DNA from 3 places in the Streptomyces sp. NPDC002276 genome. Region 2 is predicted to be linked to each of the others. Evidence: riboswitches for the same ligand, from Rfam matches in the RefSeq annotation. Region 2 holds a riboswitch; each other region holds the start of a gene.
What was found. A riboswitch is a leader RNA that binds a small molecule or an ion and turns the genes downstream of it on or off. The one in region 2 is predicted to bind cyclic di-AMP.
Positions count from the first base shown of each region.

Region 1: another riboswitch for cyclic di-AMP. It lies ahead of ACWIHT_RS21065 (M23 family metallopeptidase); the one in region 2 lies ahead of ACWIHT_RS05235 (transglycosylase family protein).
Region 3: another riboswitch for cyclic di-AMP. It lies ahead of ACWIHT_RS11610 (M23 family metallopeptidase); the one in region 2 lies ahead of ACWIHT_RS05235 (transglycosylase family protein).

Region 1 is NZ_JBSFCQ010000008.1:20,192-24,461, reverse strand. Features, by position in the region: tRNA gene ACWIHT_RS21075 (tRNA-Met) at 7-80, shown strand; gene ACWIHT_RS21070 (PP2C family protein-serine/threonine phosphatase) at 204-1,295, shown strand; cyclic di-AMP (ydaO/yuaA leader) riboswitch at 1,448-1,604, shown strand; gene ACWIHT_RS21065 (M23 family metallopeptidase) at 1,616-2,623, shown strand; gene ACWIHT_RS21060 (aldo/keto reductase) at 2,682-3,626, shown strand; gene ACWIHT_RS21055 (PrsW family intramembrane metalloprotease) at 3,633-4,270, opposite strand, start outside.
Region 2 is NZ_JBSFCQ010000002.1:28,725-32,994, reverse strand. Features, by position in the region: gene eno (phosphopyruvate hydratase) at 1-1,232, opposite strand, end outside; gene ACWIHT_RS05235 (transglycosylase family protein) at 1,526-2,227, opposite strand; cyclic di-AMP (ydaO/yuaA leader) riboswitch at 2,237-2,409, opposite strand; gene ACWIHT_RS05230 (transglycosylase family protein) at 2,603-3,598, opposite strand; gene ACWIHT_RS05225 (cytochrome P450 family protein) at 3,788-4,270, opposite strand, start outside.
Region 3 is NZ_JBSFCQ010000003.1:636,141-640,410, reverse strand. Features, by position in the region: gene ACWIHT_RS11620 (M16 family metallopeptidase) at 1-867, shown strand, start outside; gene ACWIHT_RS11615 (M16 family metallopeptidase) at 864-2,252, shown strand; cyclic di-AMP (ydaO/yuaA leader) riboswitch at 2,455-2,616, shown strand; gene ACWIHT_RS11610 (M23 family metallopeptidase) at 2,630-3,385, shown strand; gene ACWIHT_RS11605 (GntR family transcriptional regulator) at 3,572-4,267, shown strand.

The DNA of each region.
Region 1 (4,270 bases), on a different contig from region 2:
CAACGGCGCGGGGTGGAGCAGCTCGGTAGCTCGCTGGGCTCATAACCCAGAGGTCGCAGGTTCAAATCCTGTCCCCGCTACTCAAGGCCAAGGGCCGGAATCCAGAACATGGATTCCGGCCCTTGGTGTTTTCCCGCAGTTTTCTCCACCCCGGTCGGCCCACCCCGCTCGCAGCCCTCCCCCCGCCAGGAAAAACTGGACGCGTGGAGGAGGGTACGTATGTGCGAGCCGGCGGGCGCGTCCTCACCCTCGTCCGTCGGTTGCCCGCCCTGCTGCTGATCGTCGGCGCGTGCTACGACTACTTCACCCCGCAGGCCTTCACGGCGGCCCCCTTCTTCACCGCCGCCCCGCTCGTCGCCGCCCCGCTCTACTCGCGGCGCGGCACCGTCCTCACCGGCCTGGCCTCGGTCGCCGTCGTCCTCGTCATCCACATCAGGCTCGGCATCGTCCTCCGTATCGACGCGGTCACCGAGATGGCCACCGTGGCGACGGTCGCCGGTCTCGCCGTCCTCATCAACGCCCTCGTCCGCCGCCGCAGCGAACAACTCGCCTCCGTGCGCGAGATCGCCGAGGCCGCCCAGCGCGCCGTACTGCCCGAACCGGCCGAGCGCATCGGCGGGTTCGAGATCGCCGCCCGCTACGAGGCGGCGCAGGAAGGCGCGTTCATCGGCGGCGACCTGTACGCGGTCCAGGACACCCCGCACGGCGTACGGCTGGTCGTGGGCGACGTACGCGGGAAGGGCATGGGCGCGGTCGCCGCCGTGGCGGTCGTCATCGGGGCGTTCCGGGAGGCCGCCGAGCAGGAGAGCACCCTGGAGGCGGTCGCGCAGCGGCTGGAGCGGGCGCTCGCGCGCGAGGGCACCCGGCGCGACGGGCTGGACGCGTTCGAGGGGTTCACCACAGCCGTACTCGCCGAACTCCCGCACGGCGACGGCGTCTTGAGGATCGTCGACCGGGGCCACCCGCCGCCGCTGCTCCTGCACGCGGACGGCACCGTGGACACCCTGCTCGTCAAGGAACCCGCACTGCCCCTGGGAATGGGCGAGTTGGGGTTCTGGCCCGACCGGGCCGAGGAGTTCGCGTTCCCCGGCGGCGCCACCCTGCTCCTCTACACCGACGGCCTGTCCGAGGCCCGCGACTGCCACGGCGTGTTCTACGACCCCGGGGAGCGGCTCGCCGGGCGGACCTTCCGCAGCCCCGAGGCGTTGCTCGGCCTCCTGGCCAAGGAGGTGCGCCGCTACTCCGGGGGCGGGATGACCGACGACATGGCGATGATCGCGGTACGCCATCCATGACCGGTCAACTCACCCGTTTTTCGCCGGTCATGGGCCCTTCGTCCAGCAAGGAAAGGTTAATGATCAAGCGAACAGGCTTGGAAACGGGCGCCTGTGTCTATTAACGTTCGATAACGCAGCACGGTCGTCCCAGCCGTCACAAGAGACAGCTCCGTGCGCACGCGCCGAATCCCGCGAGGGAACCGGGGAACCACCACTTGGGGTGAATCGCACGTCGACAGTCGTGGCAACACGACCGGTTTACGCGCGTAGGAGACCTTCCTGCTCCGAACCCGTCAGCTAACCCGGTAGGCGAGAAGGAAGGAAAGGAGCACGCCCACGTGGCGTCCAACCAGGCTGCCCCAGAAGCCCCGTTCGTCTACGGCGGTTTCCGCCCCGACGAGGGCCCCTGGGAGGAGTGGAACCCCAGCGCGGAGTCCGTTCTTCCCAACCGCGGCAAGCACCGTGTCGCCAAGCAGCGTGGTGGCGGGGGATTCGCCCGCAGCTCCACCGTCCTGGGCGTCGGTGTCATAGCCGCCGTCAGCGCCGGCGGGATGGCCAGCGCCAACACCGGCAAGCCGCCCGTCTCGATCTCCATGCCCGACCTGCCCTCCGTGGGCCACCTGCTGGACGACTCCCCCAGTACGCCGAAGGGTTCCGCGACCGCGCTCAGCAGCGTCGGCGTGACCACCACCGAGACCGCCAAGGGCACCTCGGACGCGGGCGAACTGCTGCGCAACCGGATCATGGAACAGGCCGAGCTCCAGCAGCTCCAGGTCGACGGCAAGTCCCAGGCCGCCGCCGAGGCCGCCGTCGCCAAGCAGGTCGACGCCGCCGCCGCGAAGGCCGAGCAGGACGCCGCGAAGAAGGCCGCCGACGCCAAGAAGGACGCCGAGGCCGCCGCCAAGAAGAAGGCGGAGACGGCGAAGCTCGCCGCGCTCGCCAAGCAGTACACGCTGCCGGTCGGCTCGTACACGATCACCGGCACCTTCGGCCAGGCCGGCTCCATGTGGTCCTCCGGCTACCACACCGGACTCGACTTCGCCGCCCCCACCGGCACGCTGATCAAGGCCATCCACAGCGGCACGGTCACCGAGGCGGGCTGGGCGGGGTCCTACGGCTACCGCACGATCCTCACCCTCGACGACGGCACCGAGCTGTGGTTCTGCCACCAGTCCTCGATCAACGTCAGCGTCGGCCAGAAGGTCGCCACCGGAGACGTCATCGGCCGCGTGGGCGCCACCGGGAACGTGACCGGGCCGCACCTGCACCTTGAGGTCCACATCAACGGCGCAGCCACCGCGAGCGACCCGGCGCCCTGGCTGCGCAGCAAGGGCCTCAATCCCTGACGCACCCTTGAACCACCTGTTGGAATATCCGGTTCCGGTCCGGCAGTTGTCGTAGAGCATGACTTCTCTTCGCAAGCTGGGCCGGTCCGATCTGGAGATCTTCCCGCTGAACCTCGGCGGCAACGTCTTCGGCTGGACCGCCGACGAGGCGACTTCCTTCGCCGTGCTGGACGCGTACGCCGCCGCGGGCGGCAACTTCGTCGACACCGCCGACTCCTACTCGGCGTTCGCCCCGGGCAACCAGGGCGGCGAGTCCGAGACCGTCATCGGCAAGTGGGTCAAGGCCCGCGGCAACCGCTCCGACGTCGTCATCGCCACCAAGGTCAGCCAGCACCCCGAGTACCCGGGCCTGTCCGCCGCCAACATCAAGGCCGCCGCCGAGGCCTCCCTGCGCCGCCTGGACACCGACCACATCGACCTCTACTACCCCCACTTCGACCAGGTCGAGGTGCCGGTCGAGGAGATCGTCGGCGCGCTCGACGAACTGGTCAAGGCGGGCAAGGTGCGGCACATCGCCGCCTCCAACATCACGCCCGAGCGCCTTCAGGCCTCCCTCGACTTCTCCGACCGCGAGGGCCTGGCCCGCTACGTCGCGATCCAGCCCCACTACAACCTCGTCTCGCGCGACACCTACGAGGGCGAACTCCGGGACGTGGCCGAGCGCAACGGCCTCGCGGCGCTCCCCTACTTCGCCCTCGCGGCCGGCTTCCTCACCGGCAAGTACCGGCCCGGTACGACCGTGGACAGCCCGCGCGCCGGACTCGCCGGCAAGTACCTCGCCTCGGAGCGCGGCCAGAAGGTCCTGACCGCCTTGGACGAGGTCGCCCAGGCCCACGACGCCTCCGTCGCGACGGTCGCCCTCGCCTGGCTCGCCGCCCAGCCCACGGTCGCCGCCCCGATCGCCTCCGCCAGAAGCCTGGACCAACTGCCCGACCTGCTCGCCGTGGCCGAACTGGCCCTCACGGACGCCGAGATCGAGCAGCTGACGCAGGCCTCCGCCTGACGGTCGTCAGGTCCGGTACGGGTTGTACGCGGACTGCGGTGCCGCCGTGTTCCCGTACACCGGCCACGGTGGCACCACCACCGGCACCGGCGGCGCGATCCGCCGCGCCGCGTACTCCAGCGCGGGCCGCGCCACCTCCCGCCCCTGCCACAGCTCGCGCAGCAACTCCCCTTCCCGTACGGCGAATTCGGCGCCGACCCGGCCCCGCGCGGCCCGGTACCGCAGGAACGCCAGGGAGGTCGCACAGGCCTCGTAACGGGCCACCGAGCGGGCGGCGGGGCGGCCGAGACAGTGGCTGGCGTACTCGCGGGCCAGCCGGCGGCCCCGCATCGAGCCGAGCACGAACGGTTCGCTCGGGGTCAGCCAGCCCGCGAGGACATACACGGGCAACTCCTCGCGCACGGCGCGCAGTTCACGCTGCCGGGTCCAGACCGCGAGCCAGGTCAGCAGGCCGAACGCGGGCACCATGAACAGGCCGTAGACCTCGAAGAAGCCGTACTGGCCGAAGGTCGAGGAGCCGTTCCAGACCGCGTGCATGCCCATCGCGAGCAGCAGTCCGGTCAGCGGCACCAGGACGCGCCGGACGTGGCGCCGGTCGGGGGAGCGGGCGGCGAGGCCGAAGCCGATGCCGGTCAGGACGGTGA
Region 2 (4,270 bases):
AGGATCTCCTCGATGCGCAGGAGCTGGTTGTACTTGGCGACGCGGTCCGAGCGGGCCGGGGCGCCGGTCTTGATCTGGCCGCAGTTCACCGCGACGGCGAGGTCGGCGATGGTGACGTCCTCGGTCTCGCCGGAGCGGTGGGACATCATGCACTTGAAGCCGTTGCGCTGGGCCATCTCGACGGCGTCCAGGGTCTCGGTCAGCGAGCCGATCTGGTTCACCTTGACGAGCAGGGCGTTGGCGGTGCCCTCCTCGATGCCGCGGGCGAGGCGCTCGGGGTTGGTGACGAAGAGGTCGTCGCCGACGATCTGGACCTTCTCGCCGATGCGGTCGGTGATGACCTTCCAGCCGGCCCAGTCGTCCTCGTACAGCGGGTCCTCGATGGAGACGAGCGGGTAGGCCGCCACGAGCTCCTCGTAGTACTCGGTCATCTCGGCGGCCGAGCGGGACTTGCCCTCGAACTCGTACTTGCCGTCCTTGTAGAACTCGGACGCGGCGACGTCGAGCGCGAGCGCGATCTGCTCGCCGGGGATGTAACCGGCCTGCTTGATGGCCTCAAGGATGAGGTCGAGGGCGGCGCGGTTGGACTCCAGGTTCGGGGCGAAGCCGCCCTCGTCGCCGAGGCCGGTGGACAGGCCCTTGGTCTTCAGCACCTTCTTGAGGGTGTGGTAGACCTCGGCGCCCCAGCGCAGCGCCTCGGAGAAGGACTCCGCGCCGATCGGGGCGATCATGAACTCCTGGATGTCCACGTTCGAGTCGGCGTGCGAGCCGCCGTTCAGGATGTTCATCATCGGAACGGGCAGCAGGTGCGCGTTCGGGCCACCGAGGTAGCGGAACAGCGGAAGGTCGGACGCCTCGGAGGCGGCGTGCGCGACGGCGAGGGAGACGCCGAGGATGGCGTTGGCGCCGAGCGAGCCCTTGTTGTCGGTGGCGTCCAGGTCGAACATCGCCTGGTCGATCAGGCGCTGCTCGGTGGCGTCGTAGCCGACCAGCTCCGGGCCGATCTGCTCGATGACGGCGAGTACGGCCTTCTCGACACCCTTGCCGCCGTAGCGGTTGGGGTCGCCGTCACGCAGTTCGACGGCTTCGAAGGCACCCGTGGAGGCGCCGGACGGAACGGCGGCACGACCCGTGCTGCCGTCGTCGAGGCCGACCTCGACCTCGACCGTGGGGTTGCCTCGGGAGTCCAGGATTTCCCGGGCTACGACGACGTCGATGGACGGCACGAGCATCTCCTTCTTGGGGTCTGACGCGGCTACGGCAACACCGCAGCGGCTCTGCGAGACGAGCCTAACCGGCTCGGGGCGATTGGCCATCCGGTCGGCCGCCTGATGGACAGAACCGAGAGTAAATTGTTTCCGAACGGAACAAAAAGGTTCCCTGAAGCGGAAACAAAAAAGCCCCGCCCCGGTGCGTACGGGGGAACACGCACCGGAGCGGGGAGCCCGTGGGGGACGGGGGTGACCCTCACGAGGTCTCCATAGTGCAGTCCACGGATGTGAGGGCGCTGTGGTTCAGCTGAGTGCTACTTAAGGTGCAGCTGCTGACCCGGGTAGATGAAGTCGGCGTCGTCGATGATGCTCTTGTTCAGCTTGAACAGCTGCTGCCAGCCGCCCTTGACCTTGTGCTTCTCGGCGATGGAGCTGAGGGTGTCGCCCTTGACGACCTTGTACTCGCCGTCACCCTTCTTGACCTTCTTGCCGGTCGGGGTGGTGACGGTCTTCTTCACGGCCGGGCGCTCGGCGGAGCGGGAGGCGGTGGTGTCGGTCGTGGAGCGCTCGGTGGTGCTCTTGCTCGACGAGCCGCTGCTGTTCGAGGAGCTGGAGGAGCTGCCGCCGGAGTAGGTGGCGCTGGAGAGGCCGGTGCCGCAGGTGGGCCAGGCACCCTTGCCCTGGGCGGCGAGAACCTTCTCGGCCACGGCTATCTGCTGGGACTTGGAGGCCTGGTTCGCGGTGGAGGCGTAGGCGGTGCCGCCGTACGCGGCCCACGTCGAGGCGGAGAACTGGAGACCGCCGTAGTAGCCGTTTCCGGTGTTGATGGACCAGTTGCCGCCGGACTCGCAGCTGGCGACCGTGTCCCACTCGGAGGCGGTGGCGGCGGAGGCGTTGCCGGCCGCCATGAGCGGGGCGGCGATGGCGACACCGGTCACGCCGGCGAGCGTGGCGACGCGGGTAGACCGCTGAAGAACTGTCGGACGGCGGTGCTTGCCCTTGCTGGAAAACAGCATGGAAGATCCCAATCCCCTCACCGACGCCTACGAGGTGAGCTGTCGGGTTCGGGCCGTGTGAGTTGCCCGGCCGCGCACCTCTCGGTGCGCGACTTAACCCCAAGCCGGTTCCGGTGTCTCTCAACTCCCGGGCCCGGCACTTACCTTGGGTCCCCCGCTCCTGCCTACGGCGCTTGACGCGACGACTGTTCCCGGAGGCCGCTGGCAGGACTCGGCGTGTGCGGCAGCCGGGGCTCGTGGTGACGAGCGGCCTTGACCGTAGACAGGGAAGGCACGGGATTTCAAAGACGATCAGGGCTTCTGAGACTCATCCCACACTTTCACCAAAGCGGACATTCGGCGCGAAGCGTGACGTGAACTCCCGCTGTTTTGCTGCTACTTTCCGCCCGTTTCAGCACTGACGTCCAGGGTCTGACCGGCGACGACAGCGGACGGATCGGCGCCTATCACCTTTTTGTTCTCGGCGTACAGCGCGCGCCATCCGCCGTCGAAGTCAAGGGAGTCGGCGATGGACGCGAGAGAGTCGCCGGCGCGGACGGTGTACGTCTTGGGCGTCACGCTCTCCTCGGCGCTCGCGCCGCGGTGCTTGCCGGTGCTCTGCTGCTCGACGCCGTCATCGGTGGAGTCGTCGAGCGCGCCGGTGTCGACGAGGCTCCACTTGCCCACCGCCTGCTCCGAGTTGTCCGATTCGTCGAGTTTCGGGGAGGCGGTGGCCGAGCCGTCGTCCGTCGAAGGAGTGGTGGACTTGTCGGACTTGGCGGGGTTGTCCGTCGCGGAGGGGGTCGGGCTCTGCGAGTCGGACGCATCGGAGGGGGTCGGCTCCGTGTTGCCGGAGTTGGACAACCCGAACGATCCGGAGGCACCGGAAGAGTCCGAGGAATCGGAGGAGTCGGAGGAAGCCGAAGAACCCGAGGAGCCCGAGGAGCCCGACGAGCCGGTCGCACCGGTCGACGGCGAGTCGCTCGCGACTCCGGTGTCGACGTCCGCCGAGCCCGAGGTCGTGGTGAGGCCGGCGACCAGCGCGCAGGTGACCCACTCGGAGGTGCCCTTGGCGTCGAGGATCTTCTCGGCGACGGCTATCTGCTGGGAGCGACTGGCGAGGTCGGCGGTCGGTGCGTAGTCCTGGCCGCCGTACTTGTTCCAGTCGTCCTGGGTCAGCTGGAGCCCGCCGTAGTGGCCGTTGCCGCTGTTCTCGCTCCAGGAGCCGCCGGTCTCGCACTGGGCCACCTTGTCCCAGGTGGTGCCGTCGGCGGCGTTCGCGGCGGCGGCGCCGAGGAGGGGGATGGCGATGGCGGAGCCGGTCACGCCGGCCGCGACGAGCATTGCCGGAGCCTGGCGGGGGCGACGGTGACGACCGTTCCCGGAGAGCATGCGGAGGCCTTTCGCGTGACGGCGGGGGGACCGCGCGACGGGTGCTGCGGGGCGCCGCGCTGGTACGTGAACGTAGCCGCAGTCGATCACTTGTCACAAGTTAATGCCACGTAGATCACGTGAAGATCACAGAGTTGAGGAACTGTCATCTTCGGGTTTACGCGGCGAGATGGCCCGTTCGGTCCGGGTTTACGGGTTTGGTGTGGTCGCTCCGGGGGTGAACTCCACTGGCAGGGTGCGCAGTCCGCGCATGATGAGGCCGCCGCGCCAGCGCAAGTCGGCCGGATCCGCCGCGAGTTGGAGGTCGGGCAGGCGGGTGAGGAGGGTGGCGAGCGCGGTCTGTCCCTCCAGGCGGGCGAGCGGGGCGCCGAGGCAGTAGTGGATGCCGTGGCCGTAGCCGAGGTGTTGATTGTCACGCCGACCGAGGTCGAGGACGTCGGGATCGGCGAACCGTTCCGGATCGCGGTCCGCCGCGGCCAGGACGACCAGTACGGGATCGCCGGCCGCGATGTCCTGCCCGCCGAGGGTGACGGAGCGGGTGGCGAACCGCCAGGTCGCCAGCTCCACCGGGCCGTCGTAGCGCAGGAGTTCCTCGACGCCGGTTTCGAGGAGGCCGTGTTCGCCCGCGGCGAGGGACTTCTCCAGGCGGGCGCGCTGCTCGGGGTGGGTCAG
Region 3 (4,270 bases), on a different contig from region 2:
CCGGAGGGCCACCCCTACCACCACACGCCCATCGGCTCGATGGCGGACCTGGACGCGGCCACCCTGGAGGACGCGCGCGCGTTCTTCCGCACCTACTACGCGCCCAACAACGCGGTCCTGTCCGTGGTCGGCGACATCGACCCCGAGCAGACGCTCGCCTGGATCGAGAAGTACTTCGGGTCCATCGCCTCGCACGACGGCAAGCCCGCACCCCGTGACGGCGCACTGCCCGACACGATGGGCGCCGAGCTGCGCGAGATCGTCGAGGAAGAGGTCCCGGCGCGCGCCCTGATGTGCGCCTACCGGCTCCCGGAGGACGGCACGCGCGCGTCCGACGCGGCCGACCTCGCCCTCACCATCCTCGGCGGCGGCGAGTCCTCGCTCCTCTACAACCGCCTCGTACGACGCGACCGTACGGCCGTCGCGGCCGGCTTCGGGCTGCTGCGGCTGGCCGGAGCGCCCTCCCTGGGATGGCTGGACGTCAAGACGTCCGGTGACGTCGAGGTGCCCGTCATCGAGGCCGCCATCGACGAGGAGCTCGCCCGGTTCGCCGCGGAGGGCCCCACGGCCGAGGAAATGGAGCGCGCCCAGGCCCAGTTGGAGCGCGAGTGGCTGGACCGGCTGGGCACGGTCGCGGGCCGCGCGGACGAACTGTGCCGCTACGCCGTCCTGTTCGGCGACCCGCAGCTCGCCCTGACCGCCGTACAGCGCGTCCTGGACGTGACGGCGGAGGAGGTCCAGGAGGTCGCCAAGGCGCGACTGCGGCCCGACAACCGCGCGGTGCTCGTCTACGAGCCGATCGCGGACGAGGACGCCGACGAAGCAGCGGCCGAGGCCGGCGACGAGAACGAGGAGGCGGCCAAGTGACCGAGCTCGCCACGATGGAGTTCCACCCGCAGCCCCAGGCCGGCGAGGCCAGGCCGTGGGCCTTCCCGGCGCCCGAGCGTGGCACGCTCGGCAACGGCCTGACCGTCCTGCGCTGCCACCGCCCCGGCCAGCAGGTTGTCGCCGTCGAGGTGCTCCTCGACGCGCCCCTGGAGGCCGAACCGGCAGGCCTGGACGGCGTCGCCACGATCACCGCGCGGGCCTTCTCCGAAGGCACCGACAAGCACTCAGCGGAGGAGTTCGCCGCCGAGCTGGAGCGCTCCGGCGCCACCCTCGACGCGCACGCCGACCACCCGGGGCTGCGCCTGAGCCTGGAGGTCCCCGCCTCGCGCCTGGCCAAGGGCCTCGGCCTGCTGTCGGACGCCCTCAGGGCGCCCGCCTTCGCGGACAGCGAGGTCGAGCGGCTGGTCCGCAACCGCCTCGACGAGATCCCGCACGAGACGGCCAACCCGTCCCGCCGCGCGGCCAAGGAGCTCTCCAAGGAGCTGTTCCCGGCGAGCTCGCGCATGTCGCGCCCCCGCCAGGGCACCGAGGAGACGGTCCAGAAGATCGACTCCACGGCCGTACGCGCCTTCTACGACCGGCATGTCCGCCCCGCGACCGCCACCGCCGTGGTCGTCGGCGACCTCACCGGCATCGACCTGGACGCGCTGCTCGCCGACACCCTGGGCTCGTGGACCGGTTCCACCGCGCAGCCGCGCCCCGTGCCGCCGGTGACCGCCGACGACACCGGGCGGGTCGTGATCGTGCACCGGCCCGGCGCCGTCCAGACGCAGCTGCTCATCGGCCGCGTCGGAGCCGACCGGCACGACCGCGTGTGGCCCGCGCAGGTGCTCGGCACGTACTGCCTCGGCGGCACCCTCACCTCCCGCCTGGACCGCGTCCTGCGCGAGGAGAAGGGCTACACCTACGGTGTGCGCGCGTTCGGCCAGGTGCTGCGTTCGGCACCCGACGGCACGGGCGTGTCGATGCTCGCGATCAGCGGCTCCGTGGACACCCCGAACACGGGTCCCGCACTCGACGACCTGTGGACGGTGCTCCGCAAGCTCGCCGAGGGCGGACTCACCGACGCCGAGCGGGACATCGCCGTACAGAACCTCGTCGGCGTGGCGCCGCTCAAGTACGAGACCGCGGCGGCCGTGGCGAGCACGCTGGCCGACCAGGTCGAGCAGCACCTGCCCGACGACTACCAGGCGACGCTGTACCGGCAGCTCGCCGCGACCGGCACCGTGGAGGCGACCGCGGCGGTCGTGAACGCCTTCCCGGTGGACCGTCTGGTGACGATCCTCGTCGGCGACGCGGAGCAGATCAAGGAGCCCGTCGAGGCCCTCGGCATCGGCGAAGTGACCGTCGTTCCGGCGGAGTAGACGCGACAGCGGCACGCGCGCGTGGGGGAGCCCTGGTGACGGAAGCGCCACCAGGGCTCCCTATTGTCCGAATTGGGGGAGAGGTTGCCTGTCTGCCCTGTGGCGTGCGCTACAAAAACCGTGATCCGTTTGGGGATTGAAAGTGGCCCCCCTTAGCGTCGGTCCGGCTGTCCGTCAGGCACCGCGCCGCACTCGCGGCACCGGACAGTCATCGCCGAGTCCCCGTACGGCGCGAGCCAGGGGAGCCGGGGACCCACATGAGTCCCTGGGGTGAATCGGACGCCCGCGCGTGTGGCGGGAGTCCGTAGGAGACCTTCCTGCTCCGAACCCGTCAGCTAACCCGGTAGGCGAGAAGGAAGGAAAGGACCAGCCACTTCATGGCGTTCACCCGCGCCACCGGGAAGCACCGTCGCCCGAGCCGGACCCACCGCACCACCGTTCGCGCCGCGAGTGTCGCCGCGTTCGCCGCCACCGGAGTCGTCGGCACCCTGGCGAGCGCCCCCGCGTTCGCCGCCGAGCCCGCCCCCGAGCAGACCGGCCTCACCCCGGTCGTCGCCATGGGCGATGCCGTGGCCGAGAAGATCGACGCCCAGGCCGTCGCCCAGCGGCAGGCCGCCGCCGAGACGCTCGCCGAGGAGACCGCCCGCGCCAAGGCCGCCGCCCAGGCCGAGGCGGCCCGTGAGGCCCAGGCGCGCGCCGCCCGCGAGGCCGAGCGCAAGCGGCTCAACACCTTCGTCGCGCCGGTCGCCAACTCCTATGTGTCCACCGGCTACAAGACCGGCGGCTCCCTGTGGTCCTCCGGCGCCCACACGGGCATCGACTTCCACGCCTCGACCGGCACCAGCGTCCACGCGGTGGGCTCCGGCACCGTCGTCGAGGCCGGCTGGGGCGGCTCGTACGGCAACGAGGTCGTGATCAAGATGGCCGACGGCATGTACACCATGTACGGCCACCTGTCGTCCATCGGTGTCTCGGTCGGCCAGCAGGTCACCCCGGGCCAGCAGATCGGCCTCTCCGGGGCGACCGGCAACGTCACCGGACCGCACCTCCACTTCGAGGCCCGTACGACCGCCGAGTACGGCTCCGACGTCGACCCCGTCGCCTACCTCCGCAAGCACGGCGTCAACGTCTGACGACGCACCACCGCACTTCCTGGAGCCCCGGCCGTCCGCCGGGGCTTTCGGCGTTTCCGGACCCCTCCTGTCCAAAAAATATCCATGGATTCCGGTCCGCCATCGGAAATTCCCGCTGATTGCAATAGAGTCACGGAACACACGTCAATCGTCGACGTTTCACGGGGATTAAGGCGGAGGTCGGACATGCGTATTCCGGCGCACTCGGTATGCACGGCGATCCGGGACGACATCGTCGCCGGTGTCTACGAGCGCGGCGGCCGGCTCACGGAGGAACTCCTCGCGCGCCGGTACGGCGTCTCGCGCGTGCCCGTGCGCGAGGCCCTGCGCACGCTGGAGGCGGAGGGGTTCGTGGTGACCCGGCGGCACGCGGGCGCGTGCGTCGCGGAACCGACCGAGCAGGAGGCCGCCGACCTGCTGGAGATGCGGATGCTGCTGGAGCCGCTCGGCGCCTCGCGGGCCGCCCAGCGGCGCACCGAGGCCCACCTCAAGGTGCTGCGAGGCCTCGTCCGGCTGGGCCAGGAGCGCGCCAGGAGGGGCAACAGCGAGGATCTGCGCTCCCTGGGCAGCTGGTTCCACGAGACGCTGGCCCAGGCCTCCGGGAGCCCCGCGCTGACCTCGATGCTGACCCAGCTGCGGCACAAGATCGCCTGGATGTACGCGGTGGAGGCACCGGCCAACCCCGTGGAGTCCTGGGCGGAGCACGGGGCCATCGTGGACGCCGTGGCGCGCGGCGACGGCGAGCGCGCGCGGGCGATCACGGCCCTGCACACCGAGCGCGCGGGCACCGCGCACCGGCTGCGCTTTCCCGGCGGCGCGAACGGCACGGACCGTGTGAGGACTTCGCAACCTCCCGTAAACATGTCGGGTCTCCGGCATTAACAC